One region of the Shewanella sp. P1-14-1 genome, then DNA from elsewhere that is predicted to be linked to it. Evidence: riboswitches for the same ligand, from Rfam matches in the RefSeq annotation. Region 1 holds a riboswitch; the other holds the start of a gene.
What was found. Region 1 has a riboswitch for lysine ahead of lysC (lysine-sensitive aspartokinase 3). Riboswitches for the same ligand answer to the same signal wherever they lie in the genome.
Positions count from the first base shown of each region.

Region 2: another riboswitch for lysine. It lies ahead of AN944_RS18100 (Na+/H+ antiporter NhaC family protein); the one in region 1 lies ahead of lysC (lysine-sensitive aspartokinase 3).

Region 1 covers NZ_LKTL01000001.1:198,530-206,471, forward strand. Annotated here, with positions in the region: gene AN944_RS00750 (site-2 protease family protein) at 1-205, shown strand, start outside; gene AN944_RS00755 (succinylglutamate desuccinylase/aspartoacylase family protein) at 266-1,405, opposite strand; gene lysC (lysine-sensitive aspartokinase 3) at 1,459-2,808, opposite strand; lysine riboswitch at 2,952-3,128, opposite strand; gene AN944_RS00765 (DUF3293 domain-containing protein) at 3,580-4,014, opposite strand; gene arcA (two-component system response regulator ArcA) at 4,697-5,413, shown strand; gene AN944_RS21595 (hypothetical protein) at 5,462-5,605, shown strand; gene AN944_RS00775 (S9 family peptidase) at 5,657-7,927, opposite strand.
Region 2 covers NZ_LKTL01000029.1:6,106-14,047, reverse strand. Annotated here, with positions in the region: gene AN944_RS18105 (M3 family metallopeptidase) at 1-878, shown strand, start outside; gene AN944_RS18100 (Na+/H+ antiporter NhaC family protein) at 1,016-2,572, opposite strand; lysine riboswitch at 2,649-2,869, opposite strand; gene AN944_RS18095 (electron transfer flavoprotein subunit alpha/FixB family protein) at 3,278-4,201, opposite strand; gene AN944_RS18090 (electron transfer flavoprotein subunit beta/FixA family protein) at 4,204-4,953, opposite strand; gene AN944_RS18085 (H-NS family nucleoid-associated regulatory protein) at 5,404-5,808, shown strand; gene rcsF (Rcs stress response system protein RcsF) at 5,947-6,342, shown strand; gene tsaA (tRNA (N6-threonylcarbamoyladenosine(37)-N6)-methyltransferase TrmO) at 6,365-7,102, shown strand; gene AN944_RS18070 (DapH/DapD/GlmU-related protein) at 7,229-7,843, shown strand.

The DNA.
Region 1 (7,942 bases):
CTTGTTGCTAATTGGTAGTTTAGAGATTGTATTTGAGTGGAAAACTCGACACCAAAGTCACCTGTTGCCCTTAGATAGGTATGGGCAAATTTTCTCAACGGTTTGGTACTTTTTAACGGTTGGTCTACTTATCGCTATTATTTGGTATTTTGCAGCTTCAGGCGACGAGATGCTGGCTATGCCGCTTGAAATTTTAAAGAGTTAATACTTCAACATGCTATCGCTGGCAGTATGCAATATCATTGCTAATGCCAGCGACTCACCATTAACTGATCTCAAAAACCTTGGTCATTACCTTATAAAGCTCTGTCCCTTGATGCACAGAAGCTGAGGCAAAATGCAGTACAGGAACGCAATCACAAGGTAAACTGATTGTCGTCATGGCATTCTCTGTTCCGTATTGATCAAGTCGTAAAAGGGTCACTAACGGCTCACCAGCTTTCAAAGGTTGTCCTACCTCTGCGCAATACTCCACTAATCCAGCTTTTGGTGCATGGAATTTTTTATAGTTAGCTAAATCACATCCCCAACGCTTCATTGGTGCAGGTTGCACTTTTTCTGCGATCACACCTCTATGACTTAAGTACGCCAAGATCCCCATCGCATCGAGTTCTGCATCAGCCATATCGACACGCTCTTGACTCGCCAATTCAAGCGTAAACGCCGCTACGGGGACGTCAAAATGTCTCCCTTGACGCGCACAAAAGCGTTGGAGCTGCCACCACGGGTAAAATGCAGCCTCATCCATAGCACCGCCAAACTCATTAGGAATAACCAATGAATAAGGAATTGAGAAATAAGCCGCAGATGCGACATCATACTCTGGGCAATATAGATGTTTTGCAGACTTAGGGCCGGTATGTAAATCCAATACAATATCCGCTTGATGCGCCATCGATTGCAGTGTCACCGCGAGTTGATGCCCCGTGCTAATTCCCCAAGAGTTATTTAAACGTTGCTGACAGCTTTGTGCTAATAACACTCGAAATGCGGCGAACAATTCATTATTTGATAAAGCCTTGTTTGCTTGATACCAATTAGGAATGTCTGCCACTATTGCGGCATGTTCAAAATATTCTCTATTCCAGTTCACTCCCGTAATAGGATCAAATCGCCCAAGAGTAAACTCACCACTTTTTTGATTAATCCCCAATGGGTTAGCTAAAGGAACACAATGTATATCACCTAAGATTTGATGGCCTTCTAATAGCGTCATCAACTGATGAATTACCGCGTTACCTTGCACTTCTGCGCCATGAACATTAGCTTGAATATAGACAGATGGTGCAGCACTATCACTTCCTTTAAACGTATAAATAGGAGCTGTTAGCGCTTGGCCAGTAGCCAATTCACCTAATTGAACTGTAGATACGTGAGCGTTGGAGGTGCGATTCGCTTCTGTCATATATTCTTTAGCCTCATATGTTCCAAGCATTGTTACTTGGTGAACACTTCCTATTATTCAAATAAATTTTGGTGCAATGAATTGACCACATCTGCCGCTTCAGACTCTGCTACTAATACACATAAGTTATGCGGGCTTGCGCCTTGACAAATCATTCGCACATTGTGCTTTTCTAATACTGAGAAAACACGGCTACAAATCCCTGCTGTTGAGGCAATTTTATTACCAATAATAGCCACTAACGCCAATTTATCTTCAACACGAACTCGACAATGCTGTGATAACTCCTGCAGTAATGATTCACTCAATAGCCCCTGACCGCTAGAGTCTGATCCTGTTTTATCGAGCGTTAATGAAACATTCACTTCTGAAGTGGTAATCAGATCAACTGAGATTTTGTGCTTGGCTAATGTCGCAAATGTTTCAGCAAGGAAGCCTTGTGCATGCAACATTTGCAGGCTGTGCAAATTAAGCAGGGTTTGATCACGTCTTAATGCAACAGCACGGTAAACGGGAGCGTTTTCTACTTGATGTCGAATCCAAGTACCGCCTTGTTCTGGCGCTTTACTTGAACCAACAAACACTTGAATTTGTTGTCGAACGGCAGGAAGAATCGTCGCAGGATGCAATACTTTAGCACCAAATGTTGCCATTTCAGCGGCTTCATTAAAACTGATTTCAGGGATTGGTCTAGCATTGGGAGCAAGACGAGGATCGGTTGTATAAATACCTGCTACATCGGTCCAGATTTCTACCGCATCAGCTTTTAAGCCCTCAGCCAACAGTGCTGCTGAATAATCACTACCACCACGGCCAAGAGTAGTGGTGCGCCCTTGGTCATCAGCGCCAATGAAACCTTGCGTAACAATAACTTCATTGGCTAATAGTGGTGCTAAATGCTCAGCACCTAACGATGCTATTTGCTCTATTTGCGGCTCTGCGCGGCCAAAATGGCTGTCTGTACGTAATACTTGTCTGACATCAAATGCACTTGAAGGAGTGCCCTTTTCACGAATAACAGCAGAAAATAGCAATGAGGAACATTGCTCTCCCATTGAAAGTAGTTCATCAATGATTGCTTTACTGCGATCTAATACAAGCGCATCACTGAGCACTGACATACGGCTAAGTAACTTATCAATACCTGCGGCAACATCTTGGGGACGATCGAGCTGATCAACAATGTCATATTGAATTTGGCCAATTTGCGTCAGTAATGCTAAACGACGCTTGTCATTCACATTAGCTTGCGTAAGCTCCACCAATAAATTAGTTACGCCGCTGGATGCACTAACAACAACGACTCGAGTATGTCTGTTCGCTAAGATAATATCGGCGCAGCGGTTCATTGCAGCGTAATCTGCCACAGAGGTTCCACCGAATTTAGCTACAACTAAGCTCATACTGACACCTCCACGCTTGAAGGCTGACATACAAATACGAATTGACTACTTAGATTAAAAAACATGATTACACTCCGAACTTACTTCGTTCGAAGAGCCTGGTGCAGTGATAACGCACCCTTATAAGAAGGGAAACAGCAATCTTCACCAGAAGCTCTCCACCAATGAATAGGTGACAATCGTTAGGATTCAGCCTAATCGACCGATATGAAATGAAACCAACCATTTGACATACCTCGGCGCTAATCTCCCTCATAAGTGGTTTTAGGAATTGGTTTTCCTCGCACTTACTACCTAGCTAACGCTCCTCTTCTGTTTCTTCCCTCAGGAAGAAATTGAAAAATACCAATAAATAACCACCTAAGTCAATTATGAAATGTAATAAAATTACTAAATAACTGAATACTGAATATACGACATTCATACTCGCTGTCATCACATCAGCTTAGATATTTAAATGGTTTTGATAAAAATAGCTTTATTTACAGATACTAAAGATATGAAAGCAAGCATTAACTTTAACGTAAAATGCTAACAATACAGTACTTAGCTATATTAAATAGACCATAAGGGAAGTTTTAGTTTCAAACTCTGAATAAAGGCATTTTTAGATAGGTCGGCCTTCCATAAGCCATTTCTAGTTCAAATCAATACAGCGCTATTATAAATAACCTTGTCTATAATAAAGTGGGTTTATCAGCTGCCCTAATGCGTTGATATAATAGGTAACTAGCAGTATCAGTTTGACGGAACTGCTTATCAATCAATAAATTACTCATGAAGATCAGGCAACTCATTGACCACCTGAGTGCGAGTCATAAAATCGCCTATCATCACTTCTTTATCAGGTGCATCGCCACAAGCAACTAATGACAAACGGCCTTGATTGACATAATAGATTGCATGCTGTTTAAACTCGCGTCCAAGCTCCAAAGCTTGTTCTTTTTCAATAAAGATAGCCCAGCTTTTTTCCATATGAGATAAATCGGGAGCGGCTCCAATAAGCGAGCGATATGGACGCTTATATTGTTCGATTTTGGTTTGTAATTGGCGGTCGAGCAAACGGTTTTGACAAGGAGTTAAGATACTCCCTAACGGGTTATGAGCAGTGACGATTGCAAAAGGAATATCATTCGCAAGTCTCTGCGTTAGTAAGAATTGTGTCCCTTGATATTTGTGCCAAAGGCACTCAATTGCATTTTCCATTATTTCATTTTCTCTGTTGAACCCAGTTTACAGTAGCAAACCCTTTATTACAGTGACAGCCCATGTGATACAAGTCACAAGAACCATAATTATATTAACCTTTTAAATCAACATCTTACCTAAAAAACCAATTTTGTAACAATTCTAGAGAGTAAATTTGTTAACATTTCATTTGTTAACAAATGCCTAAAACGAGTACAATAATCATCACTAGCTAGATTTTGCTACATAACTATTAACAGTGATACAAGCAGTTACATACTTCAGTAGTTTAATTGCTACTAAATTTTCAAGCTTGTACATTTTGTTCTACATTTTAGATGATATAAATATAGAACAATAATTAGTTTGCCAAGGAACTTTAACGAGCAATCTAATCTCATAGTTTTATGAATCATTGTTTTAATAGATCTTTCGACTGATTGTGAGTCAATTAATACTCAGCATACAATCTAAGTATTGATTTTTTATGATCACATTTATGTCACGTATGTCACTTTAATGATGTATTAAGCTGAATGTATATAATGTAGTTAGTCATGAAGCGTGTTTTGTTCAGGGCAGACATAGATAAACACCTATCGTGAAATTGAAAAATTATCGGCACTTTCATAAATAAGCAGTGCCACCGCCCTAGTGCAACATGACTAGAATCGAATTGTTTTTAATTTAGGTAAATAACATGCAAAACCCACACATTCTTATTGTTGAAGATGAAGCTGTAACCCGTAATACTCTGCGCAGTATTTTTGAAGCAGAAGGGTATGTAGTAACTGAAGCAAACGATGGCGCAGAAATGCACACAGCCATGCAGGATAATAAGATTAATCTTGTTGTTATGGATATCAATCTTCCTGGTAAAAACGGTTTATTGTTAGCTCGTGAACTTCGTGAAATCAACAACATCGGTCTTATTTTCTTGACTGGTCGTGATAACGAAGTTGACAAAATTCTTGGTTTAGAAATTGGCGCTGATGACTACATCACTAAGCCATTTAACCCACGCGAATTAACTATCCGTGCTCGTAACTTATTAACTCGTGTTAATAGCACTGGCGCAGAAGTAGAAGAGAAAGGTTCAGTTGAATTCTACCGTTTCAATGGTTGGAGCTTAGAAATCAACAGTCGTTCTCTAGTTAGCCCACAAGGTGAGTCTTACAAGCTACCACGTAGTGAATTCCGTGCAATGCTTCACTTTGTTGAAAACCCAGGCAAAATCTTAACTCGTGCAGATCTGTTAATGAAAATGACTGGCCGTGAGCTTAAGCCACATGACCGTACTGTTGACGTTACTATCCGTCGTATTCGTAAGCACTTCGAAAGCTTACCTGATACGCCAGAAATCATCGCGACTATCCATGGTGAAGGCTATCGTTTTTGCGGTAACTTAGAAGACTAATCACACATAGTGATACAAAAAAGCCAAGTCAATGACTTGGCTTTTTTTATGACTTTTTATCAGTCACGTTTCTACAATGATCAGCATATGACATCTCGCCAAAGTGCATTTCGCACTTACTTGCTTATCCTTAAACCTAACATCCCTTTAATGGCGACGATTATTGTTGAGCAACTCTATCAAATTCTTTAAACACAATGCCCCCACAATCAAATTGAGGGCAATGAGTACCACTACAGCCATTTACTTCAACTCATTTTCCAAGAAAGCAGCCAATGATTTGTAAAGGTGATTTCTCACTTTCTCACCACGCATTGAATGTTTCGAACCTGGATAATCCATCATCTGAAATAATTTACCTTCGTCCTGCAATGCCTTATAAACACGCGTACTGTTTTCAAACAATACATTGTCATCGGCCATGCCGTGATACATCATCAAACCTGATTGATAATTTTTCACATATGGTAAAACGCTCGCTGCATCATACCCTTTTTTATTTTTTTCTGGGTGACCCATGTAACGTTCTGTGTAATGGGTATCATATAAACGCCAATCCGTTACCGGAGCCCCAGAGATTGCCGCTTTAAAATAATCAGGCGCTTTAAACTGCGCCATAAGCGCCATGTACCCGCCATAACTATGGCCATAAATACCAATATTATCACCGTCAACAAACGGTAAGCTTCTCAGGTAATCAACCCCGACTTTTTGATCCTCAACTTCCGCATCGCCCATATTTTGATAAATTACATACTCAAATTTTGTGCCGCGATGGGCAGAGCCACGATTATCAAGCTGAAATACTGCAAAGCCTTGTTGAAGTAAATACTGAGTAAAGTAATCCGCCTCACTCCAGCTATTAACGACTAATTGCGCATGTGGACCACCATAAACACGTACCACTACCGGATACTTTTTACTGTCATCAAATGGTACAGGCTTAAATAAGCGATACTGTAATGCTTGGCCATCTTCAGCTTTAAGCTCGCCAAACTCAGGCATTTCCCACAAACCAGCAAAGTCATATAGAGGATGGCTTTTAGTGACTTCGTTTTGTTCAACCCAAGCTAATTGTTCACCCGTTTCATCATGTAAACTCACCTGTGGTGGCTGACTTAAGCTACTAAAATAATCTAAGTACACAGGCTTATTATCTGCAAACACTGCTGAATGCATGCCACTACGAGATGATAACTTCTCAATTTTACCACCAGCTAATGGCACTCGGTATAAATGACGCTCAACCACGCTATCTTTTCGACCAGAGAAGTAAACCCAACCTGCTCTTTCATCTACCAGTTCAAGCGCATCCACCACCCAATCACCTTGGGTTAATTGTTGCAGCACTTTGCCGCTTAAATCGAATAAGTAAAGGTGGTTAAAACCATCACGTTCTGATGCCCAAATGAAAGACTTCTGTTGTTTTAAAAAATGTAAATCATCATTTAAATTCACCCAAGCTTCACTGCGTTCGGCAACAATGGTTTTCGTCTTGTTGTTACTGCTTAAATCAGCAATCCGTAAGTCTAGTGATTGTTGGTCGCGACTCTGCCATTGGAATGACAGATGCTTACTATCTGGTAACCATTTCACTCTTGGCAGGTAAATGTCTTTTTCTTTGCCTAAGTCAATCCATGAAACTTGTTGCTCTTTTCCTTCTTTGGCAAGCGTAATAACGCCTAACTCTATTTCAACGTTGGTTTTTCCCGCATATGGGTAACGCTGCTCGGTGAGTTTAATTCCATCAGCATAAATCTCATTACGAGTAACCAGCTCAACGCCTGACTCATCAATGCGAGTAAAGGCAATGGAAGTTTCATCTGGTGACCACCAGTAACCTGTCATGCGCCCCATTTCTTCTTGGGCGACAAATTCAGCCATACCATTTTTTATCGGCCCTTTGCCATCAAAAGTCAGTTGGATGAGTTTTGACGTTTCTAGGGCTAGGACAAAAATATTCTGCTCACGTACAAACGAAACAAAGTTTCCTTTTGGCGATAATCTTGCGTCAGTAACAAAGCCTTCACCCGTATCCAGTTCTACCGTTTTATTGTCTGCTAAAGTGAAGTAATAAAGCTTACCCGCAGCAGGAATAAGCAAAGATTGACTGTTTTCTGCCCAAAAGTACTCCATGATCCCTTGACCATAAATACGTTGGCGTTCGCGGCGAGCCTTTTCTTCATCCGATAATTCGCCTGACGCTAAATCATCAGCATTAAGCAATATGCTACGTTTAGATGTCTTAATATCCATCTGCCATAAATCAAACAAATATTGGTTATCCTCACGGCTCGCAAGATAGGTTACTCGACTGCCATCAGGTGACAGCTTTAACCCTCTTGGGCTTGCTCCTGCTAAGGCAGGTGATGCATGAATACGTTCGATAGTGAGTGGGGTAGAGTTTCCTGTCATTTTCGTCGCCGCTATTGCTTGTGAAGAAACCAGTGCGCCAGCCAATGCTAACAACATTACCGACACAGCTGACCATGTCGCTTTCCATTTATTTGTCATTGTTATTCCTTGCTG
Region 2 (7,942 bases), on a different contig from region 1:
CGGTTTATCACCCAGACGTAAAAGCTTACGAGATGTTTGATGAAGATGGCAGTAGCATGGCTATATTCTATGCAGACTACTTTGCTCGTGAAGGTAAACGTGGTGGTGCGTGGATGAGCTCGTTTGTCGGTCAATCTGAGTTATTAAATCAAAAACCTGTCGTCGTAAATGTCATGAACATTAAAAAGGCGCCAGAAGGCCAGCCAACCTTTGTGAGCTACGATGAAGCGACGACCATGTTCCATGAAATGGGCCACGGTACTCACGGTATGTTCTCTAAAGTGAAATACCCATCTTTAGCAGGTACTGCTGTATCTCGTGATTTCGTTGAATTCCCTTCAACTTTTGAAGAGGACTGGGCTGCGCACCCTAAAGTACTTGCAAACTACGCTAAACACTACGATACAGGCAAACCTATTCCAGACGATTTACTGCAAAAGCTATTAGCTTCTCGAAGCTTTAACCAAGGCTTCGACACCTTAGAATACATGTCAGCTGCGCTGCTTGATCTAGAGTGGCATGCACTGGATGCTGACGCGCCGCTGCAAAATGTTGAAAGCTTTGAAGCTGCTGCGCTTAAAAAACATGGTGTCGACTTACCAGCAGTACCACCTCGTTACCGCTCAACTTACTTTGCTCATGCCTTCCCTGGGGGATATTCAGCTAGCTACTATGCATACATGTGGAGTGAAATTCTTGCTGCTGATGCCTTTGCTTATGTGCAAACTCAAGGTGGGCTGAATCGAGAAATCGGTATGAAGTTTAGAAAAACTATCCGTGAAGTCGGCAATAGTGTGCCGCCAATGGAAGCCTATCAAAACTTTAGAGGCCAAGCCCCTACCACTGACGGCTTGCTTGAGCGCCGTGGCTTAAAGTAACTTAGCTCTGGTTAACGAGCAAAAAAATGCCACTCAATTGAGTGGCATTTTTATTGTTAGATTTTAGCCTAAACTGGGATCTGACTTTAACAAGTCGAGCTCATATTAAGTCACAAACTAAATCCAAGTGCTTAGGACTACTTAGTGGCTATTTTTAGTCCTAAGATTGCTAATACGAACAATACAGAACACGTAATAAAGCCCATCGCAACAGAACCAGAGAAACCAAGCACGGTATAACCCACAATACTGATAACCGCTACGATTATCGCGTAAGGCAATTGTGTCATAACGTGGTCAAGATGGTGACAGCTCGCTCCTGTCGAAGACAAGATAGTGGTATCAGAAATCGGTGAACAATGGTCTCCAAATACCGCACCAGAAAGCACAGCGGCAAGCATTGGTAACATCATAGTGCTATCACTGCCCATCGCCATATCGGCAGCGATTGGTAACATAATACCAAATGTCCCCCAGCTAGTGCCGGTTGAAAATGCGGTTAAACCAGCTAATAAAAATAGCACTGCAGGCAGTAATGCAAATGGAATATTACCCGTTGCCAAGCTCGCCATGTATTTACCCGTTTCAAGCTCGCCAATCACTGACGCAATTGTCCAAGCAAATAACAAGATATAAATAGCTGGCAACATTGACTTAGCGCCAACTTTGATTCCAGTAAACATCATGCTGGTGCTAATTTTTTGCTGCATGGTTAATGCAATCGTCACCACTAGACCCACTAATGAGCCGTAAAATAATGATTCGCTGACTTCAGTGTTTTCAAATGCGCCTAAAACACTAAATGGTAAACCTTCACCCGCCAGCGCATCAGCACCGGTTGAAACCATAAAGTAAATAGTTGCCGCCACAAGCACAAAAATCGGCAGGAATAACCCCATGATTTTACCTGTATCAGCTTCTGGTAAATCAGCGGTCGCGCCTGGAGGTAACCCTTTGCTTTCGTCAAAGAGTTCGCCTTTTTGCGCATTACGCTCATGTTGGCGCATTGGGCCAATGTCTAAACCAAAGATAGCAACACACAATAAAAGTAATAGCGCAAAAATGGCATAAAAGTTCATCGGCACCATTTGTAAAAACACGCTTAAATGGCCTGTATCAGCAAAACCATGTGCCGTTAAGATACCGCCAATTAGGGCAATAATGTATGCCCCCCAGCTTGAGACTGGAGAGATAACACAAACTGGCGCAGCTGTTGAATCTAACAAGTAGGCCAGTTTTGCACGTGAAATATGGTAGCGATCAGTAATAGGACGTGCGATTGAGCCAACCACGATACTGTTGAAGTAATCGTCGATAAATACCACACAACCTAAGAACATGGTCATGAGTTTGGCGTCACGTTTATTGCGAATACGTTGGTGTGCCCAATCAGCAAACGCACGTGCTGAACCACTCACGGTAATTAAAGCGGTGATCATCCCCAGCACTACCAAGAAGCCAATAATTTGTAAATTCCAGGCATTGAGTGCGCCGTCATCCCACACTAAACTGGTGACAGTACTCACTAAGTGGCTTGCAGCTCCAGTAAAAGAGAAATCAGTCAGCAATATCACGCCAGCAATAATACCTAAACCTAATGAAAGAAGTACTTTGCGTGTAACTACTGCTAATACAATTGCCACAACAGGAGGCAAAAGAGAGAGTGCCGAATCGGCATAACTTGTTATCATCATTTATATATTTTCTTCGTTGAGTACGAATGGAGGATAACTGATAAGGCAAGACATCGCATAAAGCGAAGACAAGAATCTTTTCAGTAGCACTCCACAGTAATATCGATATCAACATCGATATCCATTGTTTTATCCTCACGGATAAAAATTACTATGACAGTGCAGCCCCTTTCGGAAACTGCCCCAGCAAATGGTATTGATCGTACCGATTCACTTCGGCACCAAATCCTTTCAAATTAAGTTATTGGTATCAACCAACTTAACCATACTGATATTTGATGCGCCTCTACTTATGTATACGACAGTTTAAATGCTTTATAAAAGCTCACTGCCGCGACACAAGACCATACAAACATAAGCACGAGGTTAATTACCAGATAAAACTAGCTTATCTTGTGAGAAATAACATCACAATCAAAAAACAACACAACACGATATCGACACCGTAACGAATTGTTAGCAAGCGAAGAATTATCCATCAATTAACGACAGTGAGATTAATATGCTTAAAAAATCTGATTATTGAATTAATTCAGATGTATTTATATCGTTCAATAGGTTTAGCAATGATAAAGCTGAAAAACAATGTCATTTAATGCGCACTGACACTAAAACAAACTATCGAATAATCACGCCATAAACTGCGACCCAAAAAAAAGGTTTTTGCCTAAAAGACAAAAACCTTTTTCTACAATCAGTTTATAATTACAAAGATTGAGTTAACTCAGGAATCGCATCAAATAAGTCTGCTTCAAGTCCATAATCAGCCACTTGGAAAATTGGCGCTTCAGGATCTTTATTGATAGCCACAATCACTTTAGAGTCTTTCATACCCGCTAAATGTTGAATAGCGCCAGATATACCGACAGCGATATACAGATCAGGAGCAACAATTTTACCTGTTTGACCGACTTGTAAATCGTTAGGAACATAGCCAGCATCAACAGCGGCACGTGAAGCGCCAACGGCAGCGGTTAGCTTGTCAGCTAATGCTTCTAGAATAGCAAAGTTCTCACCGCTACCCATGCCACGACCACCAGAAACAATCACTCCAGCGCTGCCTAATTCAGGGCGCTCAGATTCTGTGAGAGTTTGCGAAACAAAAACAGTCTTAGCTTCTGCAACAAAATCAATGTTAACCGCTTCAGCACTGCCATCGTTGCCTGCAGCATCAAATGCACTGGTACGAACCGTCATCACTTTTTTGTCATCTAAGCTTTGTACTGTCGCCAATGCAGAACCTGCATAAATAGGACGTACAAATGTGTCAGCACTCACCACATCTACGACTTCAGAAATTTGCGCAACATCTAATAATGCTGCCACACAAGGAAGTGTATCTTTACCTACACTGCTTGCTGCAGCTAGCACGTAATCGTAATCACTGGCGACATTAACAATTAACTTAGAAAGGTTTTCAGCCATTTGCGCTTCATAAGCAGCATTGTCAGCGACAAGGACTTTACTCACACCCGATAGTGCTTGTGCAGATGCAACCACAGCACCAACATGACTACCAGCAACAAGCACATGGACATCGCCGCCAATTGCGGTTGCTGCACTAACGACTTTGGCCGTGTCTAATTTTAAACTTGCGTTATCGTGTTCTGCTAATACTAAAATAGCCATAATTAGATCACCTTCGCTTCATTTTTTAACTTTTCAACAAGTTCAGCCACCGAACTCACCATGACACCTGCTTGACGTTCTGCAGGTGGCGTCACTTTAATCACATTTTGATGTGCTTTAAGGCTTACACCCAAGTCATCAATAGATAAGGTTTCAAGTGGTTTACGCTTTGCTTTCATAATATTAGGTAATGAAGCATAGCGAGGCTCATTTAAGCGTAAGTCCGCAGTCACCACCGCTGGTAACGGCATTTTTAATGTTTGTAACCCACCATCAACTTCACGAGTCACTTCAGCACTGTCAGCAGTTAATGTTAATTCAGAAGCAAATGTTGCTTGTGGCATATCAGTTAAAGCAGCAAGCATTTGGCCTGTCTGGTTATTGTCGCCATCAATTGATTGCTTACCAAAAATAATCACATCAGCTTGTTCTTTTTCTTGAACCGCTTTTAAAATTTTAGCAATTGATAACGGCACTAAATCTTCATCAGTCGTCACATGAATGGCACGGTCAGCACCCAAAGCCATTGAAGTACGTAACTGCTCTTGTACTGATTTGGCACCAATACTCACCACTACAACTTCTGTGACACTTCCCGCTTCTTTTAGTCTAACGGCTTCTTCTACCGCGATTTCACAAAATGGGTTCAAGGCCATTTTCAAATTAGCAGTATCAACATCTGTGTTATCAGCTTTTACTCTGACTTTCACATTGGCATCGACTACGCGCTTTACAGGCACCAATACTTTCATGGGATTTCCTTCTACACCTTCAATGTATGTGGATGGCACATTGGCTTCAGCCAATGCAATATGGCATAACTTTACGTCCTGTTAACGTTAACGTCAACCAAAGTCAAACACTTGTTTATATAATTTTTAGTTAAGAGACTGCTGATAAATAACTTATATATGCAAATAAAATATTACTTTTAGACTTAATTAACGCTTTTTAATTAAAATTTGCCTATTTAAAGGTTTTTTTATTTGATCCAATCAAATTTACTTTCTATTATTAAGAGCAATTCAAGTAACCGTGCTTTTTTTACTATCTTTTTTTGTTTTAACAATTTAAATAGTCGCATCAATTTACACTCTAGTTTGATAACAATTAACCAATTTAGAGTATTGATAGGTATTATTTAATCATCACAGAATTACTTGAGATACTTATTAATTAAAATCATTAGGATGCACATTGATATGAGTGACTTTTTAGAAATTTTGACACATGGTCGTCGTTTTAAAGCTGCTGTAAAAGAGTTATCACTAGATGAATTACGTGAACTTTCTACTAAGCTTGAAAAAATCATTACAGAAAGAGAAGAAGATGAAAAAGCTGAATTAGAAGCCAATGCTGAGCGTAATGCCCGCATTGCTGAAATATTAGCTCAAATTGAAAATAGCGGTTTATCAATTGAAGATTTAGGTGAAGTAACAGCAAAGCCTGCACCTAAAAAGCGTGCCCCACGCCCTGCTAAATATCAAATTGAAGTTGATGGCGAATTAATTCAATGGACTGGTCAAGGCCGCATGCCAACTGTATTTAAAAACCAAGTAGATAATGGTAAAACAATGGAAGACTTCTTAATTCCAGGTATGGAATAAGTCTTAATCTACGATATGATAAAAAGCTTACTTCGGTAAGCTTTTTTGTTATCTAGGATGAGTAAACAGTATTTCCTCGACGCCATAAGCCATGTAAACTAACCCCTTCGCAGCACACCACTCAATTAGGCCTGTATTATGAATGTTTCTCGTCCAATGATGTCTTTCGCACTAGTATCAAGCTTTTTATTATCAGGCTGCGCAAGTGATTATACTTTTAATAGTAATTTAGACAGTAAAGCCATAGATGAGTATTTCAAGCCAACAAGCGTTGAACTATTTAAAGACGGTGAACGTCCAACTGGCGCATTTGATATTGTTGCCCTAGTTGAAGGCGAGTCTTGCCAAGAAACGGAAACTGGCGTACCCGCTAATGTCGCAGATGCCCGCACACAAGCCCGTAAAAAGGCCAATGAACTGGGTGCTAATGGACTTATCGTTAAGAAGTGTCTATTAACAGAACAACCAACAGAAACTTGCTTTACCCAAGCATTCTGCGTCGGCCAAGCAATTAAAATGCACAATGTGCAATAACCTTTTTACTATTATTTAATTCATGACTACTCATTCTGACCAGCCGTTTCAATCTGATATTGAAGCGGTTGCAATTTGTCGCACGCCATATAAACAAAAGTTTGGTATTCCTAGGCAACCTGGCCTAGTTAATGTCAAAGGCTGGGTTGAGTTAACCCCCAAATTTAACCAACTCGATGCCGTCAGGGGTATTGAACAATATTCACACCTTTGGCTACTTTTTTGTTTTCATGAAAACTTAGCACAAGGCTGGAAAAACACCGTTAGACCTCCTCGACTAGGCGGAAATGAAAAGCTAGGCGTATTTGCTACCCGCTCTACTTTTAGACCAAATGGCATTGGCCAATCTGTAGTTAAATTACATTCAGTTGTTAGACGCAACGGTAAAGTCTGCCTAGAAATATCTGGAATGGATTTATTAGATGGCACACCAATCATTGACATAAAACCCTATATTCCATTTTCTGACGCCATTGATAATGCAACTGGAGGCATTGCTCAATCAGCACCAGAATTAATAGAGGTTCAATATTCATCATTAGCTGAAACACAAGTTTTGGCTCACTCTAAAGCGCTTGATATATCGCATTTACAACAAGTAATTACGGATGTTTTAGCGCAAGATCCGAGGCCTGCATATAAAAAAGCCAAAGTTGATCTTAAAATTTATCAAGTTGCTTTATTTGATATAGATGTATTTTGGCGAGTTAACGATAAAACGATTGAGGTGATTGAAATTAAACCGACTAGCGTATGTTAAAATAAACTTAGCTTTTCGATTAACTATGTCATTTTCACCCATTTTTAGGCGAATTGATTTATCTAACAATGTTTTAAATCTAACGGTCTTAATAATAATTTCGTTAACTTAATCTTAGGCTTAATAATGAATAATAAACCTGATTATCAAACTCAGCATAAAAAACGCCTATCTTGGATGCCTTGGCTTTATTTTTCGTTAAAAGAAAAACACTTAGTCTGGGCAAAGCCTTGGCAAGACGAGATCCAACAACATTTAACCCAAGTTGAAACTATTCATATTGGTGAGCACAGTTTTATCGCTCCTGAAGCCAACCTTTTTGCAGAACGTGGACGTGACATTCATATAGGTAACCAATGTATGATTGCAGCTGATGTGTTTCTCCACGGCCCTATTACACTGGGTGATGAGGTCGCGATTAACCACGGCTGTTCATTTGATGGCGGAAAAGTAGGTATCACGATCGGCAATAAGACCCGCATAGCAAATAACGTGACTATTTACGCATTTAATCACGGGATGTCCGTCGATAACCCTATTTACCAACAAGCTGTTACAGCCAAAGGGATCACAATTGGTGATGATGTTTGGATTGGAGCACAAGCTGGTATTGTTGATGGTGTCACTATTGGTAATCAAGCCATTGTCGGTATGGGCAGCGTTGTCACCAAAGATGTCCCGGAGTTTGCTATTGTTGCAGGAAACCCTGCTAAAATAATCGGCGATAGGCGCGATAAGTAGATAAAAAGTGCTGCACAATAACGCCATGTCGTTCAATTTTCCTTGCTAACATGACGATGTAAAACCAGCGTCTTATTGGTTTAATTATTTCAATGCCCT